DNA from 2 places in the Streptomyces sp. AN091965 genome. Region 2 is predicted to be linked to the other one. Evidence: riboswitches for the same ligand, from Rfam matches in the RefSeq annotation. Region 2 holds a riboswitch; the other holds the start of a gene.
The links. A riboswitch is a leader RNA that binds a small molecule or an ion and turns the genes downstream of it on or off. The one in region 2 is predicted to bind S-adenosylmethionine.

Region 1: linked by a shared signal. The riboswitch ahead of thrC (threonine synthase) and the one ahead of MQV74_RS12565 (aminotransferase class V-fold PLP-dependent enzyme) in region 2 are both predicted to bind S-adenosylmethionine.

What each region holds. Positions count from the first base shown of each region.
Region 1 is NZ_JALDMY010000001.1:4,639,650-4,650,712, reverse strand. Features, by position in the region: gene MQV74_RS19495 (ROK family protein) at 1-658, opposite strand, end outside; gene MQV74_RS19490 (SIS domain-containing protein) at 730-1,623, opposite strand; gene MQV74_RS19485 (extracellular solute-binding protein) at 1,824-3,092, shown strand; gene MQV74_RS19480 (DUF3263 domain-containing protein) at 3,133-3,381, shown strand; gene otsB (trehalose-phosphatase) at 3,398-4,249, shown strand; gene MQV74_RS19470 (alpha,alpha-trehalose-phosphate synthase (UDP-forming)) at 4,254-5,642, opposite strand; gene MQV74_RS19465 (glucosyl-3-phosphoglycerate synthase) at 5,843-6,838, opposite strand; SAM riboswitch class I at 7,009-7,160, shown strand; gene thrC (threonine synthase) at 7,154-8,485, shown strand; gene MQV74_RS19455 (MoaD/ThiS family protein) at 8,628-8,903, shown strand; gene MQV74_RS19450 (cold-shock protein) at 9,382-9,585, shown strand; gene groL (chaperonin GroEL) at 10,828-11,063, shown strand, end outside.
Region 2 is NZ_JALDMY010000001.1:3,013,345-3,024,407, reverse strand. Features, by position in the region: gene MQV74_RS12600 (L,D-transpeptidase) at 1-183, shown strand, start outside; gene MQV74_RS12595 (hypothetical protein) at 206-607, opposite strand; gene ctaE (aa3-type cytochrome oxidase subunit III) at 772-1,392, shown strand; gene qcrC (cytochrome bc1 complex diheme cytochrome c subunit) at 1,494-2,303, shown strand; gene qcrA (cytochrome bc1 complex Rieske iron-sulfur subunit) at 2,300-3,352, shown strand; gene qcrB (cytochrome bc1 complex cytochrome b subunit) at 3,349-5,001, shown strand; gene trpD (anthranilate phosphoribosyltransferase) at 5,159-6,223, shown strand; SAM riboswitch class IV at 6,310-6,427, shown strand; gene MQV74_RS12565 (aminotransferase class V-fold PLP-dependent enzyme) at 6,610-8,061, shown strand; gene MQV74_RS12560 (glycerate kinase family protein) at 7,977-9,236, opposite strand; gene MQV74_RS12555 (SLC13 family permease) at 9,269-10,684, opposite strand; gene MQV74_RS12550 (response regulator transcription factor) at 10,788-11,063, opposite strand, start outside.

The DNA.
Region 1 (11,063 bases), 1.6 Mb from region 2:
GGTCGCCGGAGCGCACCGCCTTGGCGCAGTCCGCGGCGTCCGCCGCCGGGTCGCCGCTCGCCTCGGCCCACGCCTTGCTCACGGCGGACGCCGAGGCGAGCCGCTCCAGACAGCCGCGCTGGCCGCAGCCGCAGGGCGGGCCGCCGGGCCGCACGACGATGTGGCCGATCTCGCCCGCCGAGCCGTGCGCGCCTGGCTCGATGACGCCGTTGATGCCGATGGCGCCCGCGATGCCGGTGCCGAGCGGCACGAACAGGAAGCGCGCCGTGCCCCGGCCCGCGCCGAGACGGCCCTCGGCGAGGCCGCCGGTGCGCACGTCGTGGCCGAGCGCCACGGGGACGCCCCCGAGGCGGGCGCTGATCAGGTCGCGCAGCGGTACGTCGGTCCAGCCGAGGTTCGCCGCGTACACGGCGAGGCCGCGCTCGGCGTCGACGATGCCGGGGACCGCGACGCCCACCGCGGCGGCGGGCTCGCCGAGGTGGGCCACGCCGTGGGCGCGCAGCTCCGCGGCGAAGTCCAGGATCGACTCGACCACGGCGTTCGCGCCGCGCTCACGGCCGGTGGGGCGGCGCGCCTCGTGCAGCAGCGTGCCGTCCGCCCCGACCAGGGCGGCCTTCATTCCGGTGCCGCCCACGTCCAGGGCGATGACATGTCTCACGGGGACAGTGTCGCGTGTGACCCCACAAGAGGTCTAGTCCAGTGTGCGCACCGTCCCCGTCCCGGGTCCCGCTACTTGAGGACGACGCTCCGGGTCAGGTTGCGCGGCCGGTCGGGGTCCTGGCCCCGGTCCTCGGCCAGCCGCACGGCCAGGCGCTGGGCGCGGACCAGGTCAGCCAGGGGGTCGACGTCGTCCCGCGCGACGAGGGTGCCGCCGACGCGGGCCACGTCCTGCGCGAGGCCCTCCGGCAGCGCCCCGAACATCCACGCCACCCGGCCCGGCGCGGTGATGGAGATCGGCCCGTGCCGGTACTCCATGGCCGGGTACGCCTCCGTCCACGCGCCCGCGGCCTCCCGCATCTTCAGGCCGGCCTCCAGGGCGAGCCCGTACGTCCAGCCGCGGCCGAGGAACGTCCACTGCTCCGCGGCGACCACGGCCTCCGGCAGCGGCTCGGCGACGGTGCGCTCGGCGTCCGCCGCGGCCTCGGCGACCGGCTTGACGCCCGGGACCGCGCCGAGCCCGGCCCGCAGGAAGGCGAGCGCCGTGGTCGCGAACCGGGTCTGCACGACGGACTCCTCGTCCGCCCAGTCCAGGACGGCCACCGCGTCGGCGGCGGCCATGACCGGCGTCTTCGGGTCGGCGGTCAGGGCCAGCGTCGGCACGCCGCCCCGCACCCGCCCGAGCAGGTCGAGCACCTCCGTCGTCGTACCGGAGCGGGTGATCGCCACGACCCGGTCGTAGCGCCGCCCCGCGGGGAACTCCGACGCCGCGAACGCGTCCGTCTCGCCCTGCCCCGCGGCCTCCCGCAGCGCCGCGTACGCGAGGGCCATGAACCACGAGGTGCCGCAGCCGGTCACGGCGATCCGCTCGCCCGGCTCCGGCAGTCCGGAGAAGGCCGCGGCGCTCCCGGCGGCCCGCCGCCAGCAGTCGGGCTGGGTGGCTATCTCATTTGCGGTACGCGACATGTGCCAAGGCTCCTTGCCGGTGCGGGAGTTGTGCCGGGCGCCGTGGGGACGGCGCCCCGAGCAGTGCTTAGCAGCAGGGCGACCGGCCGGGCAATGGGTGACCGCCGTTGCAGAAGCGATACTGGGGTGGTGTAGACCTGGTGTGTCGACGCGGGGGAGACTCGCGTTCCGGTAAGTCTCGGCAAGGGTGGGAAAAAGCGGTGCAGCGGCGCGTGACAGGCCTTACGGCGGCGGTGGCCGCACTGAGCATGGCGGCGCTGCTCGCCGGATGCGGCGAATCGGGCGGATCGGGCGATGTGACCCTCAAGCTCGTGGCGGCCGACTACGGCGACTCGACGGCGAACAGCTCCAAGAAGTACTGGGGCGAGCTGGCCGAGAAGTTCGAGGACGAGCACCCGGGCATCAAGGTCGACGTGACCGTGTACTCCTGGACGGACGTCGACCGCAAGGTCAAGGAGATGGTCGCGGACGGCGAGGCCCCCGACCTCGCGCAGATCGGCGCCTACGCGGACTACGCGGCGCAGGACAAGCTGTACAGCGCCGACGACGTGCTCTCCATCCCCACCCAGGCCGACTTCCTCGCGCCGCTGGCGAAGGCGGGCGTCTTCAACCGCGTCCAGTACGGCATGCCGTTCGCCGCGTCCACGCGCCTGCTGTTCTTCAACGAGAAGCTCTTCAAGAACGCCGGGGTCACCCCGCCGGAGAGCTGGAGCGAGCTCCAGGCCGCCGCGAAGAAGCTCAAGGCGCGCGGCGTGAAGATCCCCTACGCGCTGCCGCTCGGCCCGGAGGAGGCGCAGGCCGAGACGTACCAGTGGCTGCTCAGCGGGGGCGGCGGCTACACCGACAACGTCGGCTCGTACGACTTCGACTCCAAGCAGAACGTCAACACGTTCACGTGGCTGAAGAACGAGCTGGTCGGCAAGGGCCTGACCGGGCCGACGCCGCCCGGCAAGCTCAACCGCGCCGAGGCCTTCGCCGCCTTCACGCGCGGCGAGGTCGGCATGCTCAACGGCCACCCGACGCTGATGCAGATGGCCGCCAAGAAGCACCTGAAGTACGGCATGGTCCCCATGCCCGGCGTCAACGGCAAGGCCCAGTCCACGATGGGCGTCGCCGACTGGATGATGGCCTTCAAGGAGAACGGCCACCGCAAGGAGATCCGCGAGTTCCTCGACTTCGCGTACTCGAAGGACAACGTCCTGGAGTTCTCGCGCGAGTACGACCTGCTGCCGGTGACCACGTCGGCGTCCCAGGAGATGGCCGACGACAAGGCGGACGCGAAGAAGCTCGGCGGCTTCCTGGAGGAGCTGCCCGCCTCCCAGCTGTACCCCGTCGGCAAGACGTCCTGGGCCCAGGTGTCCGTGCAGATCAAGAAGTACATCGGCAAGACCGTCGACCCGAACGGCGACCCGCAGGCGATCCTGAGCCAGCTCGACGCGAAGGCGGCGGCGGAGGAGAACGCGAGCTAGCGTGGGCCGGGTGAACGGTGTGCCTGAGGCCGAGCCTCCCGTGCCCGAGCCCTCCGGGGCCGAGGGCGGCCTGTCCGCGCAGGCCAGGGCCGTGCTGGCCCTGGAGCGGCGCAACTGGAGCGGCCCCGGCGCCAAGGAGCGGGCCATCCGCGAGGACCTGGGCCTCGCCCCGGTCCGCTACTACCAGCTCCTCAACGCCCTGCTCGACGACGAGCGCGCCCTGGCCCACGACCCGGTCACCGTGAACCGGCTGCGACGGGTACGCGCCGCACGCCGCGCGGAGCGCTGACGCTAGGGTCGGTCCCATGGGCGACGACCGCACGCACTCCCCGTACGAGCCACTGACCCCCGCGGGCCGCGACGGCCTCGCCGCGATCCTGGCCCGCCCCGAACGCGCCGTGATCGCCCTGGACTTCGACGGCACGCTCGCGGCGATCGTGCCGGACCCCGAACGGGCCCGGGCCCACCCGGACGCCGTCCCCGCGCTCGCCGCCCTCGCCCCGAGGGTCCGCTCCGTTGCGGTCGTCACCGGCCGCCCCGCGGGCGTGGCCGTGCGCTACGGCGGCTTCGCGGGCGTCCCCGGCCTGGAGCACCTCGTCGTGCTCGGGCACTACGGCGCGGAGCGCTGGGACGCCGTCACCGGCACCGTGCGCGCGGCCGAGCCGCACCCCGGCGTCGCCGCCGTCCGCGCCGAGCTGCCCGGCTTCCTCGACGCGATCGGGGCCTGGCAGGGCACCTGGATCGAGGAGAAGGGCCGGGCCGTCGCGGTGCACACGCGCCGGGCCGAGGACCCCCAGGCCGCCTTCGAGGCCCTGCGCGGCCCCCTCGGTGAGCTCGCCGCCCGCCACGGGCTGATCGTCGAGCCCGGCCGGATGGTCCTGGAGCTGCGGCCGCCCGGCGTGGACAAGGGCGTGGCCCTCGTCGAGTACGTACGCGAAGTGGGCGCCGAGTCGGTCCTCTACGCGGGGGACGACCTCGGGGACCTGCCCGCGTTCGGTGCCGTGGACAAGCTGCGGGCGGACGGGGGAGTGCGGGGGCTCCTTGTGTGCAGCGGCAGCGCGGAGGTCGCGGAGCTCGCGTCGCGCGCCGACCTGGTGGTCGACGGCCCTGCCGGGGTGGTCGGGCTCTTGGCCCGGCTGACCGCGGCCCTTGCCTGAGGGCCTACGCCTCCAGCGCCGCCAGCTGGTCCAGGAACCAGCGGGCCGGGGGGAGGGCCGTGGCCGCGACCGCCAGGCGTTTGGTGCGTTCGGCCCGCTCCGCCGCGGGCAGGAGCAGGGCCTCGTGGAGCGCGGCGGCCGTCCCCGTCACGTCGTACGGGTTCACCGCGAACGCGTCCTCGCCGAGCTCCTCGTAGGCCCCGGCCTCCCGGGACAGGACGAGCGCGCAGCCCTCGTCGGAGACGACGGGGACCTCCTTGGCGACCAGGTTCATGCCGTCCCGGATGGGGTTGACCAGGGCCACGTCGGCGATCCTGTACGCGGCGAGGGAGCGGGCGAAGTCGTCCTTGACGTGCAGCACCACCGGCGTCCAACCGGCCGTGCCGAAGCGGGCGTTGATGCCCTCGGCGACGCGGGAGACCTCCGCCGTGTAGGCGCGGTAGACCGCGAGGTCCTGCCGCGAGGGATAGGCGAACGCGACGTGCACCACGCGCTCGTGCCACTCGGGGTGCTCGTCGAGCAGCAGCTCGTACGCCCGCAGGCCCCGGACGATGTTCTTCGACAGCTCGGTGCGGTCCACGCGGACGATGACCTTCCGGCCCGCGCCCACCTGCTCGCGCAGCGTCACAAGGCGCTCCTCGACGTCCGCGCGCCGCGACCGCTCCCGCAGGAAGTCCGCGTCCGCGCCGAGCCCGTGCACCCCGACCCGCGTCCCCGACGTGCCGCCGAGCAGCCGCACGCAGCACTCCGTGAACGCGTCCGCCCACCGCCCGGTGAGGAAGCCGAGCCGGTCCGCGCCCAGCATGCCGCGCAGCAGCTGCTCGGCGATGTCGTCGGGCAGCATCCGGAAGTAGTCGACGGGCGCCCACGGGGTGTGCGAGAAGTGCCCGATCCGCAGGTCCTCGCGGAGCTCGCGGAGCATCCCCGGGACGAGCGCGAGGTGGTAGTCCTGCACGAGGACCGCCGCGCCGGGCGCCGCGCTTTCGGCGAGCGCCTCCGCGAAGGCCTCGTTGTACTGCTCGAAGGCGGCCCACTGGGCGCGGAACTCCGGGCCGAACTCCGGCTCCAGGGGCGTCTGGTACAGCATGTGGTGCACGAACCAGAGCACCGAGTTCGCGATGCCGTTGTACGCCGCCGCGTGGGTCTTCGCGTCGATGTCGAGCATGCGCACGCCGGGCTCGGAGACCCCGCGCCGCACCGCCTCGCGGTCGCCGTCGCCGAGCGCGGAGCACACCCACAGCGCGTCCGCCTCGTCGCCGATGGCGCTGAGCCCGGAGACGAGCCCGCCGCCGCCGCGGCTAGCGGTCAGCTCGCCGTCGTCCCCGACGGCGTACGAGACGGGGCCGCGGTTGGACGCGACGAGGACCCGGGCGGCGGCGTGAGGGGAGACCATGTTGGCGAACCTAGCCCGAGCCGGGTGCGCGTAAACGCGCACCCGTGCGAGTGGCCCCTCACTTGGCCGACTCGACGTGGGGGGCAACGCCCCAGAGGGGCGCGGGGCTGTGTGACTGTGCGGCTCCGCCGCGTGGGCGCGACCAGCCCCGGACGGCCCGCAGCTGAAGACCGGCGAAGAGCCCCGCGCGGCCGCACCGCTCAAGCCACGCGCCGCGCCTCGTACTCCTCGATCTCCGTCATCGGCGGCCGCTCCTCCGTGTCCACCGGATACGTGCGCGGCTCGAAGCCGGACGCGCCCCGGACGAACTGCGTCAGCTCGGGGCGTACGAGATGGGCGCGGGCGAGCCGCAGCTGCGCCGTGCGGTAGATCGACGCGGCCATCCTGCCGAGGGCCTGCCCGTCCTGGTGCCGGTGCTTGCGCACCCCGACGTCGACCTGCGCGAGCGCGTCCAGTCCGACGGTGTGCAGCGCGTCCACGAGCAGCCCGAGCTCCACCCCGTACCCGACCGGGAACGGCAGGCGCTCCAGGAGCGACCTGCGGGCCGCGTACTCGCCGCCGAGGGGCTGGACGAACCCCGCGAGCTGGGGCCAGTGCATGTTGAGCAGGGGTCGCGCCATCAGCTCGGTGACGCGGCCGCCCTGGCCCGCCGTGGCGCCGGGGCCCTCGCCGTCGGGGTCGCCGGGGGCGCCCGGGCCGTCGAGCACCGTCAGCGGGCGGTCGTACATCGCCTTCACGAAGTGCACGTCCGGCTCGGTGAGCAGCGGGCCCACGATGCCGGTCACGAAGTCCGCGGAGAACTCCTTCAGGTCGGCGTCCACGAACGCGATCACGTCACCGTGCGTGACCAGGAGCGACCGCCACAGGACCTCGCCCTTGCCGGGCACCGCCGGGACGCGCGGCAGGATGTCGTCCCGGCGCACGACCCGGGCGCCCGCGGCGCGCGCCACCTCCGCGGTGCGATCCCGCGAGCCGGAGTCCACCACCACGAGCTCGTCGACCAGGGGGATCTTCTCGACCAGCTCGCGGCGGATCTCCGCGACGATCTCCCCGACCGTCCGCTCCTCGTCGAGGGCGGGCAGCACGACGCTGACCGTGGTGCCCGAGGCCCGCTTCGCGGCGGTGAGACGGTCCAGCGGGCGGTCGGTCACGGACCAGGAACGCCTGCTCAGCCAGCGCTCGACCTCTTCCAGCACGCGGGTTCCTCCCGTTGGTGGCCGTATGTGATCCATCTCGCGGTTCGGACGACTATCTCAACTGTCCTGGCCGTCGGTTACAGTCTTGAACAAGGCCGGTGACCGTCGCATGTCGGGGGTCGCCGTCCGTCACGGGTGCCACAGGCACACCGCGTACAACAACCGAATACCGCTCATCCAGAGGGGCAGAGGGATACGGCCCGTTGAAGCCCCGGCAACCCTCCAGCCGGTCTCGTAGCGCCATCGGCGCACCGCGAGGCTCCCGGCTCGGGAAGGTGCCAATTCCGTCTCGTGGCGAGATGCGCCGCGAGGAAGATGAGGAGAAAGGGCCTCGCCTCCATGGCTGTGCAGACCGTCGACACCACGTCCCCCGCGGGCACCGCGGACGCCACCGTCGACCTGGGACCCGCCTCGGGTCTCTCCTGCCGCGAGTGCGGCACCGTCTTCCCGCTCGGACCGATCTTCGCCTGCGCCGAGTGTTTCGGCCCGCTCGAAGTCGCCTACGACCTCCCCGTCGGCGACCCCGAGGCGCTCCGCGCCAGGATCGAGTCGGGCCCGGCCAACATCTGGCGGTACGCCCCGCTGCTGCCCGTCCCGGCCGACGTCGCGGACAAGCCCAATCTGAACCCCGGCTGGACCCAGCTCGTCAAGGCCGACAACCTGGCCCGTGAACTGGGTGTCGAACAGGGCAAGTTGTTCGTCAAGGACGACTCCGGCAACCCCACGCACTCCTTCAAGGACCGCGTCGTCGCGCAGGCCCTGGAGGCCGCGCGCGCCTTCGGCTTCACCACGCTCTCCTGCTCCTCCACGGGCAACCTCGCCGGGGCCGTCGGCGCCGCCGCCGCCCGCGCGGGCTTCCGCTCCTGCGTGTTCATCCCGCACGACCTGGAGCAGGGCAAGGTCGTCATGGCCGCGGTCTACGGCGGCGAGCTCGTCGGCATCGAGGGCAACTACGACGACGTGAACCGCTTCTGCTCCGAGCTCATCGGCGACCCGCTCGGCGAGGGCTGGGGCTTCGTCAACGTGAACCTGCGGCCGTACTACGGCGAGGGCTCCAAGACCCTCGCGTACGAGATCTGCGAGCAGCTCGGCTGGGAACTGCCGGACCAGCTCGTGATCCCCATCGCCTCAGGATCGCAGCTCACGAAGATCGACAAGGGTCTGAAGGAGCTGATCAAGCTCGGCCTGGTCGCGGACAAGCCGTACAAGATCTTCGGCGCCCAGGCGGAGGGCTGCTCGCCGGTCTCCGCCGCCTTCAAGGCGGGCCACGACGTCGTCCGCCCGCAGAAGCCGAACACCATCGCCAAGTCCCTCGCCATCGGCAACCCGGCCGACGGTCCGTACGTGCTCGACATCGCCCGGCGCACGGGCGGCGCGGTGGAGGACGTGACCGACGAGCAGGTCGTCGACGCGATCAAGCTCCTCGCCCGTACGGAGGGCATCTTCGCGGAGACCGCGGGTGGCGTGACCGTCGGGGTCACGCGCAAGCTGATCGAGGAAGGGCTCCTCGACACCTCCCTCACCACGGTCGTCCTCAACACCGGTGACGGCCTGAAGACCCTCGACGCGGTGGCCGCGACGTCTCAGGCGACCGCGACGATCCGGCCCAGCCTGGACGCGTTCCGCGCCGCGGGGCTCGCGGGCTGAATGCCTTCAGCGGATCCGTCGTGGCTGGTCGCGCCCGCGCGGCGGAGCCGCATATTGACATGGCCCCGCGCCCCTTCGGGGGCGCCCTTGAGCGGGGCGCTCCTGAACGGGGCGCCCTGTCTGAACTACCGAGGTGAAGAGTATGAGCGTCAACGTTCGCATCCCGACCATCCTTCGTACGTACACCGGCGGGCAGGCCGAGGTGAGCGCCGAGGGCGCCACCCTCGCCGAGGTCATCACCGACCTGGAGAGGAACCACGCCGGGATCGGCGCCCGCGTCCTGGACGACCAGGGCAAGCTGCGCCGCTTCGTGAACGTGTACGTCAATGACGACGACGTGCGTTTCGAGCAGGGCCTCCAGACCGCGACGCCCGACGGCGCGGGCGTCTCGATCATTCCGGCGGTCGCCGGCGGCTGAGCCGTTCCGGCGTTCCGGAACCGCCGCGGAGCCGTTTCGTATACAACGGCTCTTGTTCCCACGCAGAGTTACCTCGATTGCCCCCTCCGCGAGAGAAGCGGAGGGGGCAATTCTGCATGGTTGAGCGCGGTACAGTTGGGAATGGAGCTTCGCTTTTGATCTCGGGCGGCATGAGTCGCCTCGGTGAAGTCGGCCGCGGAGCCGACAAGAAGCAGCCAAAGTGTCCTGCCTATTTGAGCCGAACGTGGCTTTTGTCTGGCCCGACTTGCCCTGAACGCCGGTGAATTATCCGCATATCGGCGATCGGCCGTGCCCAGAATTCTCGTCCGATTGACCTGTTGCAGACGGCAGTTGGACAGATACATTCAGCCGCGGTCGACGCGTTCCGGCGCACATCCCCCAACCCATGGGGGGTGAGGTCTGACCCGGGTCCGTGAAGTGCGGTCCTGCGCAAGGGCCAGTAATAGGGGAGTTAGGCATGGCTCAGGGCACCGTCAAGTGGTTCAACGCGGAGAAGGGATACGGCTTCATCGCGGTCGACGGTGGTGCGGATGTATTCGTCCACTACAGCGCGATTCAGATGGACGGCTACCGCACCCTGGAAGAAGGTCAGCGAGTCGAGTTCGAGATCTCGCAGGGCCAGAAGGGTCCGCAGGCGGACATGGTCAAGCTCGCTGTTTGAGCGGCTTGACGCGATCGGCCACCAGCGACGCGTGGGCCCGCCTCCCGGTTCGGGAGGCGGGCCCTCCTCTGTTGGGCCCCGCCCCACCCGGGCCCTGCCCTGCCCCGCCCGGGCCCTGCCCCGCCCTGCCCCTGCCCCTGCCCCGCCCTGCCCCTGCCCCTGCCCCGCCCTGCCCTGCCCGGGGCCTGCCCCGCCCGGGCCCCGGCGCGCCGACCGCCCCTCGGCCACGGGCCGTCGCCCTCCCGCCGCCCCGCCGTATGTCTGGCCGCCCGTCCCTCCTGCGCCGCCGCTGACGCGGCGGGATGCTTCCCGCCCGCCCACCCATGGCCAGGCGGCTTCACGGCGCGGGTGGGCCGTGCGCCTTGCCGTCTGTCTTCTGTGCCGCCGCTGACGCGGCGGGTGGCCCCCGCCCGCCCATGGCCAGGTGGCTTCACGGCGCGGGTGAGCCGTGCGCCTTGCCGCCGTCTCTTGGGCGCGGCTTGTCGCCCTCTGCGCCGCCCGCCCGCCCATGGCCAGGCGGTTTCCTGTGGGGGCGGGGTGTTCGCCTTGCGTCGGCTCTCGGGCGCGGGGCGTCGTCCACGGCACCGGCGCTGACGCGCCGGATGTTTCCCACCCACCCGCCCGTTTGCTCGGCAGTGCACCGCGCGGGCAGGGGAGCGCGCCCCCGGCTTGCGCCGTGAAGCTGGCTGGTCATGGGTGGGCGGGTGGGAGGCATCCGCCGCGGAGCGGCGGCGTCGTGGGTGGCAGCCCGCAGCCGGGGGACGGGCAGGCGGCAGCGGCGGGCCAGGGCTCGTGCTTCGGAAGGGGGCGGGGGAGCGCGCCCCCGGCTTGCGCCGTGAAGCTGGCTGGTCATGGGTGGGCGGGTGGGAGACACCCGCCGCGGAGCGGTGGCGTCGTGGGTGGCGGCCCGCACCCGGGGGAGCGTCGCGGAGCGGTGGCGGCCCGCAGCCGGGGGCCGGCGGCGGGCCGGCGCTCGGGCTTCGGGAGGCGCAGGTTCCGGGGGGACCGGGCGGCAGGGGAAGCAGGGAAGCCGGACCCCAGTGTGTGGGGGCGACCTTGCACTCGGAGGGGGCGAGTGCTAATCATTGGCGTTAGCACTCTACGAGTGAGAGTGACAGAAGGACCGGGTGGGTGAGGTCCGCAGGCCGGGTGGGGCAAGGAACCACAAGGCAGGCAGACCGTCCGTCGCGGGCGCCGGCGCGGTCCGAGTTTTTCCACCCCTGTCCGGGAGGACCACTTCACATGGCCAAGATCATCGCGTTCGACGAGGAGGCACGGCGCGGCCTCGAGCGCGGCATGAACCAGCTCGCCGACGCCGTCAAGGTGACCCTGGGCCCCAAGGGTCGCAACGTCGTCCTCGAGAAGAAGTGGGGCGCCCCCACGATCACCAACGATGGTGTGTCCATCGCCAAGGAGATCGAGCTCGAGGACCCGTACGAGAAGATCGGCGCCGAGCTGGTCAAGGAGGTCGCGAAGAA
Region 2 (11,063 bases):
CGCCAGGGCGACATCGTCGAGGTCGTCAACAGCTACGGCGCCGACATGGACCACTTCGGCAACGGCTACGGCGACTGGAACGTCCCCTGGAAGACCTGGCGCAAGGGCAGCGCCCTCCTGGCCGACACCAAGGCGGGCCGCGCGGCACTGGCGGCGACCCGCCTGCGCCCCCAGTCGGTGTAGGGGGCGGGCGGGGGCGGGGCTCCTAAGCGCTCAGGGCGGCCCTGGAGCGCAGCAGAGAGGCCAGGGCGGCGGCGAACTCCACCGGCTCGACCGGCAGGGTCACCGCCGCCTCCGCGCGGCTCCAGGTGGCCAGCCAGGCGTCCTGCGGCCGCCCCATGAGCAGCAGCACGGGCGGGGCCTGGAAGACCTCGTCCTTGATCTGGCGGCAGACGCCCATGCCCCCCGCGGGCACGGCCTCGCCGTCGAGCACGCACACGTCGATGCCGCCGTGGTCGAGCTCCTTGAGGACCGCGGGCAGCGTCGCGCATTCGACGAAGCGGACTTCGGGGACGTCGGCGGCCGGCCTGCGCCCGGTCGCCAGGCGGACCTGTTCCCGGGTGCTCGCGTCGTCGCTGTAGATCAACACCGTGGCGGTCGGCTGCATGGTTCCTCCGCTTCGTCGAGGGATCTCGCGCGGATGCTACTCCTCCCGACACCCCGTCAACACCGGTTCGGACGGTGCCGCGATGGGCCATCCGGGCAGGACACAGGCCGCAGACACTCCGAACGGCACCCCCCGGGGTGAGGGCGGGATAAGCGACCGACATAATGTCGGTCGTGGCGACAGCAACGACAGTAGACACCGGGCACGCGCACCCGCCGGTCAATCGACCGAACCTCACCAGCGTCGGAACCATCATCTGGCTGAGTTCCGAGCTGATGTTCTTCGCGGCCCTCTTCGCGATGTACTTCACCCTGCGATCGGTGACCGGTCCCGACCACTGGAAGGAAATGGCCGATGCCCTGAACTTCCCGTTCTCGGCGACCAACACCACGATCCTGGTGCTTTCCTCCCTCACCTGTCAGCTCGGCGTGTTCGCCGCCGAGCGCGGTGACGTGAAGAAGCTCCGGATGTGGTTCATCGTCACCTTCATCATGGGTGCGATCTTCATCGGCGGCCAGGTCTTCGAGTACACCGAGCTGGTCAAGCACGAGGGCCTTTCGCTCTCGTCCGACCCGTACGGCTCGGTCTTCTACCTGACCACCGGCTTCCACGGACTGCATGTGACGGGCGGTCTCATCGCCTTCCTGCTGGTCCTCGGCCGCACGTACGCGGCCAGGAGGTTCACCCACGAGCAGGCGACCGCCGCCATCGTCGTGTCCTACTACTGGCACTTCGTCGATGTCGTCTGGATCGGCCTCTTCGCCACGATCTACATGATCAAGTAGTCGGCGCCGGGGTCGGGGCGGCACCGCGTCGCCCGCAGAGCCCGACGTACCGACACATTCCAGAAGCATCGACGCAGAAGATCCTGACACCGGGGTAATCCGTGAAAAAGCTCTCCGCACGACGACGCCATCCGCTGGCGGCGGTCGTCGTCCTACTCCTCGCGCTGGCGGCCACCGGGGGGCTGTACGCCGCGTTCGCGCCGGCGGACAAGGCGCAGGCCGACGAAACCGCTCAGTCCCTCGCCATCGACGAGGGCAAGAAGCTCTATGCCGTGGGCTGCTCCAGCTGCCACGGAACCGGCGGTCAGGGCTCGTCCGACGGCCCGAGCCTGGTCGGCGTCGGCGCCGCCGCTGTCGACTTCCAGGTCGGCACCGGCCGCATGCCGCTGCAGCAGCAGGGCGCCCAGGCGCCGAAGAAGAAGGTCATCTACAGCCAGGCCCAGATCGACCAGCTGGCCGCGTACGTGGCCTCGCTGGGCGCCGGCCCCTCCGTGCCGACCGAGAAGCAGGTCGACCCGAAGGGTGCCGACATCGCCAAGGGCGGCGAGCTGTTCCGCACCAACTGTGCCCAGTGCCACAACTTCACCGGTGAGGGTGGCGCGCTGACCCACGGCAAGTTCGCGCCGAGCCTCGAAGGCGTCAGCAAGAAGCACATCTACGAGGCCATGCAGACCGGCCCGCAGAACATGCCTTCCTTCCCCGACACGACCATGCCGGAGAAGAACAAGAAGGAAATCATCGCGTACATCGACGCGGTCAACAGCGAGAAGACCGAGAGCCCCGGCGGTCTCAAGCTGGGCGGTCTCGGACCGGTCAGCGAGGGCCTGTTCGCCTGGATCTTCGGCCTCGGCGCGCTGATCGCGGTCGCCGTGTGGGTCGCCGCCCGGACCGCAAAGGCCAAGAAGTCATGAGTAGCCAAGAAACCCCAGAAGAGAACCTGCCCAGCGAGCAGGAGTCCGCGCACGGCGCGGTGGCCGTCGCCGAGGACCCCTTCGCGGACCCGGGCCTGCCGCCGCACGAGCACCGCGTCCAGGACATCGACGAGAAGGCCGCCCGGCGCTCCGAGCGCACGGTCGCGATGCTCTTCACGATCTCGATGCTGGCGACCGTCGGCTTCATCGCCTCCTACGTGGCGTTCCCGGTCGACAAGAGCGTCTACATCTGGCCGATCGGGCACATCAGCGCGCTGAACTTCGCGCTGGGCATGACCCTCGGCGTGGCGCTGTTCTGCATCGGCGCGGGCGCGGTCCACTGGGCCCGCACCCTGATGTCCGACGTCGAGGTCGCCGACGACCGGCACGCGATCGAGGCCGAGCCCGAGGTCAAGGCCAAGGTCATGGCGGACTTCGCGGCGGGCGCGAAGGAGTCCCAGCTCGGCCGGCGCAAGCTGATCCGCAACACCATGTTCGGCGCGCTGACCCTGGTCCCGCTCTCCGGTGTCGTCCTGCTGCGTGACCTCGGTCCGCTGCCGGAGGACAAGCTGCGGCACACCCTGTGGTCCAAGGGCAAGCTGCTCGTGAACATGAACACGAACGAGCCGCTGCGTCCGTCCGACGTCGCCGTCGGTTCGCTCACCTTCGCCAAGCCGGAAGGCCTGGAGGAGCACGACCACGACTTCCAGACCCAGATCGCCAAGGCCGCCCTGATGATCGTCCGGCTCCAGCCCGACGACATCAAGGACAAGCGCGAGCTGGCGTGGTCGCACGAGGGCATCGTCGCGTACTCCAAGATCTGCACCCACGTGGGCTGCCCGATCTCCCTGTACGAGCAGCAGACGCACCACGTCCTCTGCCCGTGCCACCAGTCCACCTTCGACCTCTCCGACGGCGCCCGAGTCATCTTCGGCCCCGCCGGTCACGCCCTTCCGCAGCTGAAGATCGGCGTGAACGAGGAGGGCTACCTCGAGGCGCACGGCGACTTCGAAGAGCCCGTCGGTCCTGCCTTCTGGGAGCGCGGATGAGCACCGAGAACACCACGGCGACGGCGGCCCCGTCGACCGATTCACGCAAGAAAGCGCCCGCCGGCGAGCGGGTCGCGGACTGGGCCGACGGCCGGCTTGGGATCTACTCCCTGGCCAAGGCCAACATGCGCAAGATCTTCCCGGACCACTGGTCCTTCATGCTCGGTGAGATCTGCCTCTACAGCTTCATCATCATCATCCTCACGGGTGTGTACCTGACGCTGTTCTTCCACCCGTCGATGAACGAGGTGGAGTACCACGGCAGCTACGTGCCCCTGCAGGGCCAGCTGATGTCCGAGGCGTTCAACTCGACCATGCACATCTCCTTCGATGTGCGCGGTGGTCTGCTGATCCGGCAGATCCACCACTGGGCGGCGCTGATCTTCCTCGCCGGCATGTTCGTGCACATGATGCGCGTGTTCTTCACGGGTGCGTTCCGCAAGCCGCGTGAGGTCAACTGGCTGTTCGGCTTCCTGCTGTTCGTCCTCGGCATGTTCACCGGCTTCACCGGTTACTCGCTGCCCGACGACCTGCTCTCCGGCACCGGTGTCCGCTTCATGCAGGGTGCGGTCCTGTCCGTGCCGATCGTGGGCACGTACCTGTCGATGTTCCTCTTCGGCGGGGAGTTCCCCGGCGGCGACTTCGTCGCGCGGTTCTACTCGGTGCACATCCTGCTGCTGCCGGGCATCATGCTCGGCCTCGTGGTGGCGCACCTGATCCTGGTCTTCTACCACAAGCACACGCAGTTCGCGGGCCCCGGCAAGAGCAACAAGAACGTCGTCGGCATGCCGCTGCTCCCGGTCTACATGGCCAAGGCCGGAGGCTTCTTCTTCCTGGTCTTCGGTGTCATCGCGGCCGTCGCGGCGATCGCCTCGATCAACCCGATCTGGGCGATCGGCCCGTACCGCCCGGACCAGGTGTCCACCGGCGCCCAGCCCGACTGGTACATGGGCTTCGCCGAGGGTCTGATCCGTGTCATGCCGGGCTGGGAGATCAACCTCTGGGGCCACACGCTGGTCCTGGGCGTGTTCATCCCGCTGGTCATCTTCCCGCTGGTCCTCGCGGCCATCGCCGTGTACCCGTTCATCGAGTCCTGGGTCACCGGCGACAAGCGCGAGCACCACATCCTGGACCGCCCGCGCAACGCCCCGACGCGGACCGCGTTCGGCGTCGCCTGGGTCACCGCGTACATGATCATGCTGGTCGGTGGTGGAAACGACCTGTGGGCCACGCACTTCCACCTGTCGATCAACGCCATCACCTGGTTCGTCCGGATCTTCTTCTTCGTCGGACCGGTCATCGCGTTCGTCGTCACCAAGCGGATCTGCCTGGGCCTCCAGCGCCGCGACAAGGACAAGGTGCTGCACGGGCGCGAGTCCGGCATCATCAAGCGCCTGCCGCACGGTGAGTTCATCGAGGTGCACGAGCCCCTCGACCAGGACCAGCTGCACACCCTCACGGCGCACGAGCAGTACAAGCCGCTCGAGATCGGCCCGACGGTCGACGAGAACGGCGTCGAGCGCAAGGTGACGGGCTCGCAGAAGCTGCGGGCGAAGCTGTCCAAGGGCATGTACGGCGAGGACGGCCAGATCCCGAAGCCGACGGTCGACGAGTACAAGGAGATCACGAGCGGCCACGGCCACCACTGACCCCTAGGTCCCCGACCGTTGCAGGTCGCCACGGCAAGAGCCCCGTCCAGCACCTGGACGGGGCTCTTCGCCGTCCCCGGGCTGGATAGGGTGGGGGCACCCCCAGGGGCGGGGACGCGCCCCCTCGACGTACGCAGACGAACACACAGGAGCGGCCATGAGCGCTGTGACCCCCGCAGGAGGCGACACCGCGGCGGCCCGTTCCTGGCCCGACGTGCTGAACGGACTGCTCGACGGCCGCGACCAGAGCGCCGACGACACGGCCTGGGCGATGGACCGCATCATGCGCGGCGAGGCGACCGACGCGCAGATCGCGGGCTTCGCCGTCGCGCTGCGCGCCAAGGGGGAGACCGTCGAGGAGATCTCCGGTCTCGTCCGCGCCATGTACGCGCACGCGCACGTCATCGACGTACCCGGACCGAGCGTCGACATCGTCGGCACCGGCGGCGACGGCGCCAAGACCGTCAACATCTCCACCATGTCCGCGATCGTCGTCGCCGGGACCGGCGCGAAGGTCGTCAAGCACGGCAACCGGGCGGCCTCCAGCGCGTCCGGCGCCTCCGACGTCCTGGAGAAGCTCGGCGTCAATCTGGAGCTGACGCCGCAACGGGTGCGCGAGGTCGCGGACGAGGCCGGGATCACCTTCTGCTTCGCGGTGAAGTTCCACCCGGCGCTGCGCCACGTGGCCCCCGCGCGGCGCGAGCTGGGCATCCGCACCACGTTCAACTTCCTCGGCCCGCTGACCAACCCGGCGAAGGTCCGGGCCCAGGCCACCGGTGTCGCGGACGCGCGGATGGCGCCGATCCTCGCGGGCGTGCTGGCCGAGCGCGGCTCCTCCGCGCTGGTCTTCCGCGGCGACGACGGCCTGGACGAGCTGACCACCACGGCCACCTCCCGGGTGTGGGTGGTGCGCGACGGCGGCGTCCGCGAGGAGGCCTTCGACCCGCGGGACGTCGGCGTCGACCTGGTGCCCGTCGAGGCCCTCCGGGGCGCCGACGCCTCGTACAACGCGGAGGTCGCACGGCGGCTCCTGGACGGCGAGACCGGCCCCGTGCGGGACGCGGTGCTGCTGAACGCCGCGGCGGCCCTGGTCGCCCTGGAGCCGGGCGAGGGCCCGCTCGCGGAGGGGATCCGCGCGGGGATGGCGCGGGCGGCCGAGTCGATCGACTCCGGGGCGGCACGGTCCGCCCTCGCGCGCTGGGTGACGGCCAGCAACCGCTGACCGCGAGCCGCGTGTGGCGCACACCGCAGTCCGGATCCTGGACTGCGGTGTTGCGCTTGCAAGATCGTGTGGCAAGATGCTGCGCAGGTCATGAGTGACAGCGACTACGGCCCCGGCCCGCTGTCCGGCAACCCTCCGTCCGTGGCGGGGTGCCCCGGGTGAAGACCAGGCGGTGAACAGCAAGGTTCACCGCAAGCGCGGACCCCTCGCGTCACCAGGGGTCCTGGTCGTCGAGGGAGCAGTCTCGTGAGCCAGCGAATGCGATAGGGCCGAAGGCCCCGTTCTCCGTACCCCCTTCTTCCTTCTCCTGTGCCGTTGACCGGTCGCGTTGTCGCGTCGACCGCTGTCCGCACAGTGATCTCGCCTGCCTCTCACGGGAGTTCGCCATGCCTGCCTCCACCGCTGCCACCGCCGCCGTCGCCCCCGCTGTCGCCGCCACCGACTCCGAGTCCGCCGACCCCTGCTGCGCCGAGCCGCTGCCCGTGCTCGGCCGTGACGTGACGGTGCCCCTCGTCACCGGCGGCGAGGTGACGTACGCGGCCCTCGACTACGCGGCGAGCGCCCCGGCGCTGCAGCGGGTGTGGGACGACGTGGCCGCGTACGCGCCGTACTACGGCAGCGTGCACCGCGGCGCCGGGTACCTGTCGCAGCTGTCGACCGACCTGTTCGAGAACTCCCGCAGGACGGTGGCCGAGTTCCTCGGCTGCCGCGAGGGCGACCAGGTGGTCTTCACCCGGTCCACGACGGACTCGCTGAACCTGCTCGCCGCCGTCCTGCCCGCCGACTGCCAGGTCTTCGTCTTCGAGACCGAGCACCACGCCTCCCTGCTTCCGTGGCGCGACGCGCGCGTCACGTATCTGAACGCCCCCCGGACGCCCGGCGAGGCGGTGCGCACCCTGGAGCGCGCCCTCGCCGACCGGGACCCCTACGGGCCCGCCCTGGTGTGCGTGACCGGTGCCTCGAACGTCACCGGGGAGCTGTGGCCGGTGCGTGAGCTGGCCGCCGCCGCGCACGCCCACGGCGCCCGCATCGTCCTCGACGCCGCGCAGCTCGCGCCCCACCACCCCGTGGACATCGCGGAGTTGGACGTCGACTGGATCGCCTTCTCCGGGCACAAGCTGTACGCGCCCTTCGGCTCCGGGGTGCTCGCCGGGCGGGCCGACTGGCTGGGCGCGGCCGAGCCCTACCTCGCCGGCGGCGGTGCCTCGCGCACGGTGACGCGGCGTGCCGACGGGGGAGTGGACGTCGAGTGGCACGACACCGCCGCTCGGCACGAGGCGGGCTCGCCGAACGTCATCGGCGCCTACTCCATCGCCGCCGCCTGCAAGGCCCTGACCGAGGCCGGGTTCGACTCCCTGGTCGCGCGGGAGCGGCAGCTCATCCAGAAGGTGCGCGAGGGGCTCGCCGGGGTGCCCGAGGTGCGGGTGCTCTCGCTGTTCGGGGACGACGCGCCCCGGGTCGGGGTCATCTCCTTCGTGGTCGACGGCTGGAACAGCTCGCACTTCGCGGCCGCGCTGTCCGCCGAGTACGGCATCGGCGTGCGCGACGGCCTGTTCTGCGCGCACCCGCTGGTACGCACGCTCCTCGGCAGCGCCCCGGACGAGCCCGGCGAGTGCGGCGCCCCGGAGGCCGCCCCCGGCGAGCGGTCGCTGAACGCGATCCGCGTGAGCTTCGGCGCGGGCACCCCGGACGAGCACGTCGAGCGGTTCGTACGGGCCGTCAAGGAGCTGGTCAGCGACGGTGCGCGGTGGAGCTACCGCACCGAGGACGGGCGCTGCGTGCCCGACACCGACACCGGCACGGGCATCGGCACCGACGCCGCGGCCACCGCTGCCTGACCCGGCAGGCGCGAGCCGAGCAGGATCATCCGCAGGGCCCGCTCGGTGGCGTCGGTGAGGAATTCGCCGCCCCGGCCGAGCGCCTCGGTGAGCGTGACGGGGGCGGGCAGGATCGCGCTGTAGGCGTCCACGCCCGCCGCCCGCACCAGGTGCGCCCCGTCGCCGATGGTGCCCGCGAGGGCGAGCACCGGGCGGCCGAACCGCTTGGCACGGCGGGCCACTTCGGCCGGGACCTTGCCGCGCGGCGTCTGCCGGTCGAGGGCGCCCTCGGCGGTGACGACCAGGTCGGCGCGGGCCAGCCTGGCGTCCAGGTCGAGGTGGTCGAGGAGCACGTCGAAGCGGGGCAGGAGCCGGGCGCCGAGCGCGGCGAGGCCCGCGCCGAGGCCGCCGGACGCGCCGGTGCCGGGGCCGTGGAACAGATCGGCGCCGGCCTTCAGGTCGCGGGTGAGGACGTACGCCCAGCGCTCCAGGCCCGCGGCGAGCTCCTCGACCTGGGCCGGGGTCGCGCCCTTCTGCGGGCCGAAGACGCGGGCCACGCCCTGCTCGCCGCACAGGACGTTGTGCTGGTTGCAGGCGACGAGCAGCTCGGCCTCGGCGAGGCGCGGGTCGGCGGCGGAGGCGTCGACGTGGTGCAGCCGCGGCAGCTCCCGGCCGCCCTGCGGCAGTTCCCAGCCGTCGGCGTCCAGGAGCCGGACGCCGAGGGCCTGGAGGGCGCCCGCGCCGCCGTCCGAGGTGCCCGAGTCGCCGCAGCCCACCAGGATGCGGCGGGCGCCCGTGTCGAGCGCGGCGCGGATCAGCTCGCCCACGCCGTACGTCGTGGTGGCGCCGGGGTCGCGCAGCTCGCGCGGCACCAGGCGCAGGCCCGCGGCGGCCGCCATCTCCACCACGGCGGTGCCCGAGTCGAGGAGCGCGAAGTGGGTGCCGATGCGCTCGCCGAGCGGGCCGGTGGCGGGCAGCGCGACCAGCCGCCCGCCCGCGGCCGCGGCGAGCGCCTGGGCGGTGCCCTCGCCGCCGTCGACGAGCGGGATCAGGTCGACCCCGGCGTCGGGCAGGACGCGCCGGACGCCCTGTGCGATGGCCTCGGCCGCGGACTGGGCGGACAGGGACTCCTTGAAGCCGCTGGGGGCGATGGCGACACGACGGAGCGAGGACGGTGCGGGGGGCGTGTGCGGCATGGGGCGTACTCCTTGAGGGCGAGGGGCGGGGCTCAGCGGCTGACGGGCACGCCGAGCAGCGGCCACACCGCGAGGGCGAACAGCAGGACGAGCGCGGCCGTGAGCGGGGCCAGGACGGCGGAAAGCCGCAGCAGGTCGCGCGGGGTGTAGGTGGGGGTGCCGGGGATTTCGGCGAAGAGGGTGACCGGCTTCGCGGAGGCGGGCAGGGTGTGGCAGAAGCCCGCGGCGGCCGTGGACGCGAGGGCCGCGGCGACCGGGTTCACGCCCGCGCCGACGGCGGCGGCCACGACCAGCGGCACGAGGACCGACGAGCGGGCCGAGCGGGACTGCAGGACCAGATGGGCCGCCGTGCTGACCGCGACGACGACGGCGAGGAAGAGCCAGGGCGGCGCGTCGACGGGAAGCCCCGCCACGAGCCACGTCGCCGCGCCCGAGTCGGCGAGCGCCACGCCCATCGCCATCGTCGCGGCCATGAAGAGCAGCAGCGACCACGGCACGGTCTTCAGGGCGTCCTTGAGGCGGACGGTGCCGAGCGCGGGCGAGGCCGCCACGACCGCGCCGATCAGCGCGACCACGGCGGGCGGGACCCGGTGCAGCGGCTCGCTGCACCACAGCGCGACCACCGTGGCGAGCAGCAGCGCGCAGCGCGTCTCCGCGGGCTCCCAGGGTCCGGTCACGGGGCGGTCGCTGTGCGCCTGGATGTCCTCGGCGGCGATCGCGACCGGCCCCTCGCGGTCCGCCCGGCGCGTGGTCGTCAGGAGCACGGCCTCGGCGGCGAGGTGGGACGAGACGATCGCGAGCGGCAGGCCGAGCAGCAGCCACTTCGTGAAGCCGATCTCCTGGCCGGTGCTCTCCCACAGGACGGACACCGTGATCAGATGCGCGCCCGCCCCGATCAGGGTCGCGACCGCCGACAGCAGGATGACGGTCGGGAAGAGCAGCGCCAGCATCACGACCAGGCGCCCGCGGTCGGCGAGGACCTTGGAGAGGGCCAGGAAGACGGGCAGCGCGAGCGCGGCCCGGCCGGAGGTGGCGGGCACCGCGAACGCCGTGACGACGAGCGCGGCGGTCGTCAGGTGCGTCAGCTGCCGCACGCTGCGCGCCCCGCTGACCAGGAACGCCGCCGCACGCCCCGCGAGCCCGCTGCGCGCCACGGCGGCGGCGAGCACGAACGCGCAGATCAGCAGCCACACGGTTTCGTCCCCGAGGGTGCCGAAGAGGGTGTCGCTGCTGATCACGCCGGTGGCGGTGAGGGCGAGCCCCGCGCCGAGCGCGATGTACGTGTCGTCGACGGGCGTGCCGATCCAGGCGCAGGTGGCGAGCGCGAACACGGCGAGCGTGAGCCGGGCGTCGCCGCTCAGCCCCGCGAAGGTGCCGGGGACGGCGAGGAGCGCGCACAGGCTCAGGGCCAGGCACAGGAGGATCAGTTGCCGCGGTGTCGCTGTCACGCGTTCAGCGTCGCGGGGCGCGGTGAGCCCCCAATGAGCCGCACATGAAGGAAACTTCACCGAGCGCGCCCCGCCCTCGGCGCGGGCGCGCCGGTGGCACCGCTCAGGCGGGCAGGCGGTAGCCCATCCCGCGCACCGTCTCCAGACGCTCCGCGCCCAGCTTCTTGCGCAGCGCCCGTACGTAGACGTCCACGATGTTGGACCCGGGGTCGAAGTCGTAGCCCCACACGTGGGACAGGATCTGTTCGCGGGCGAGCACCTGCCCCGGGTGCCTCAGGAACAGCTCCAGGAGCACGAACTCACGGGCCGTCAGGTCCACCGTGCGCTCGCCGGAGCGGGCCCTGCGGGTGCGCAGGTCGAGGGAGAGCGTGCCCGACCT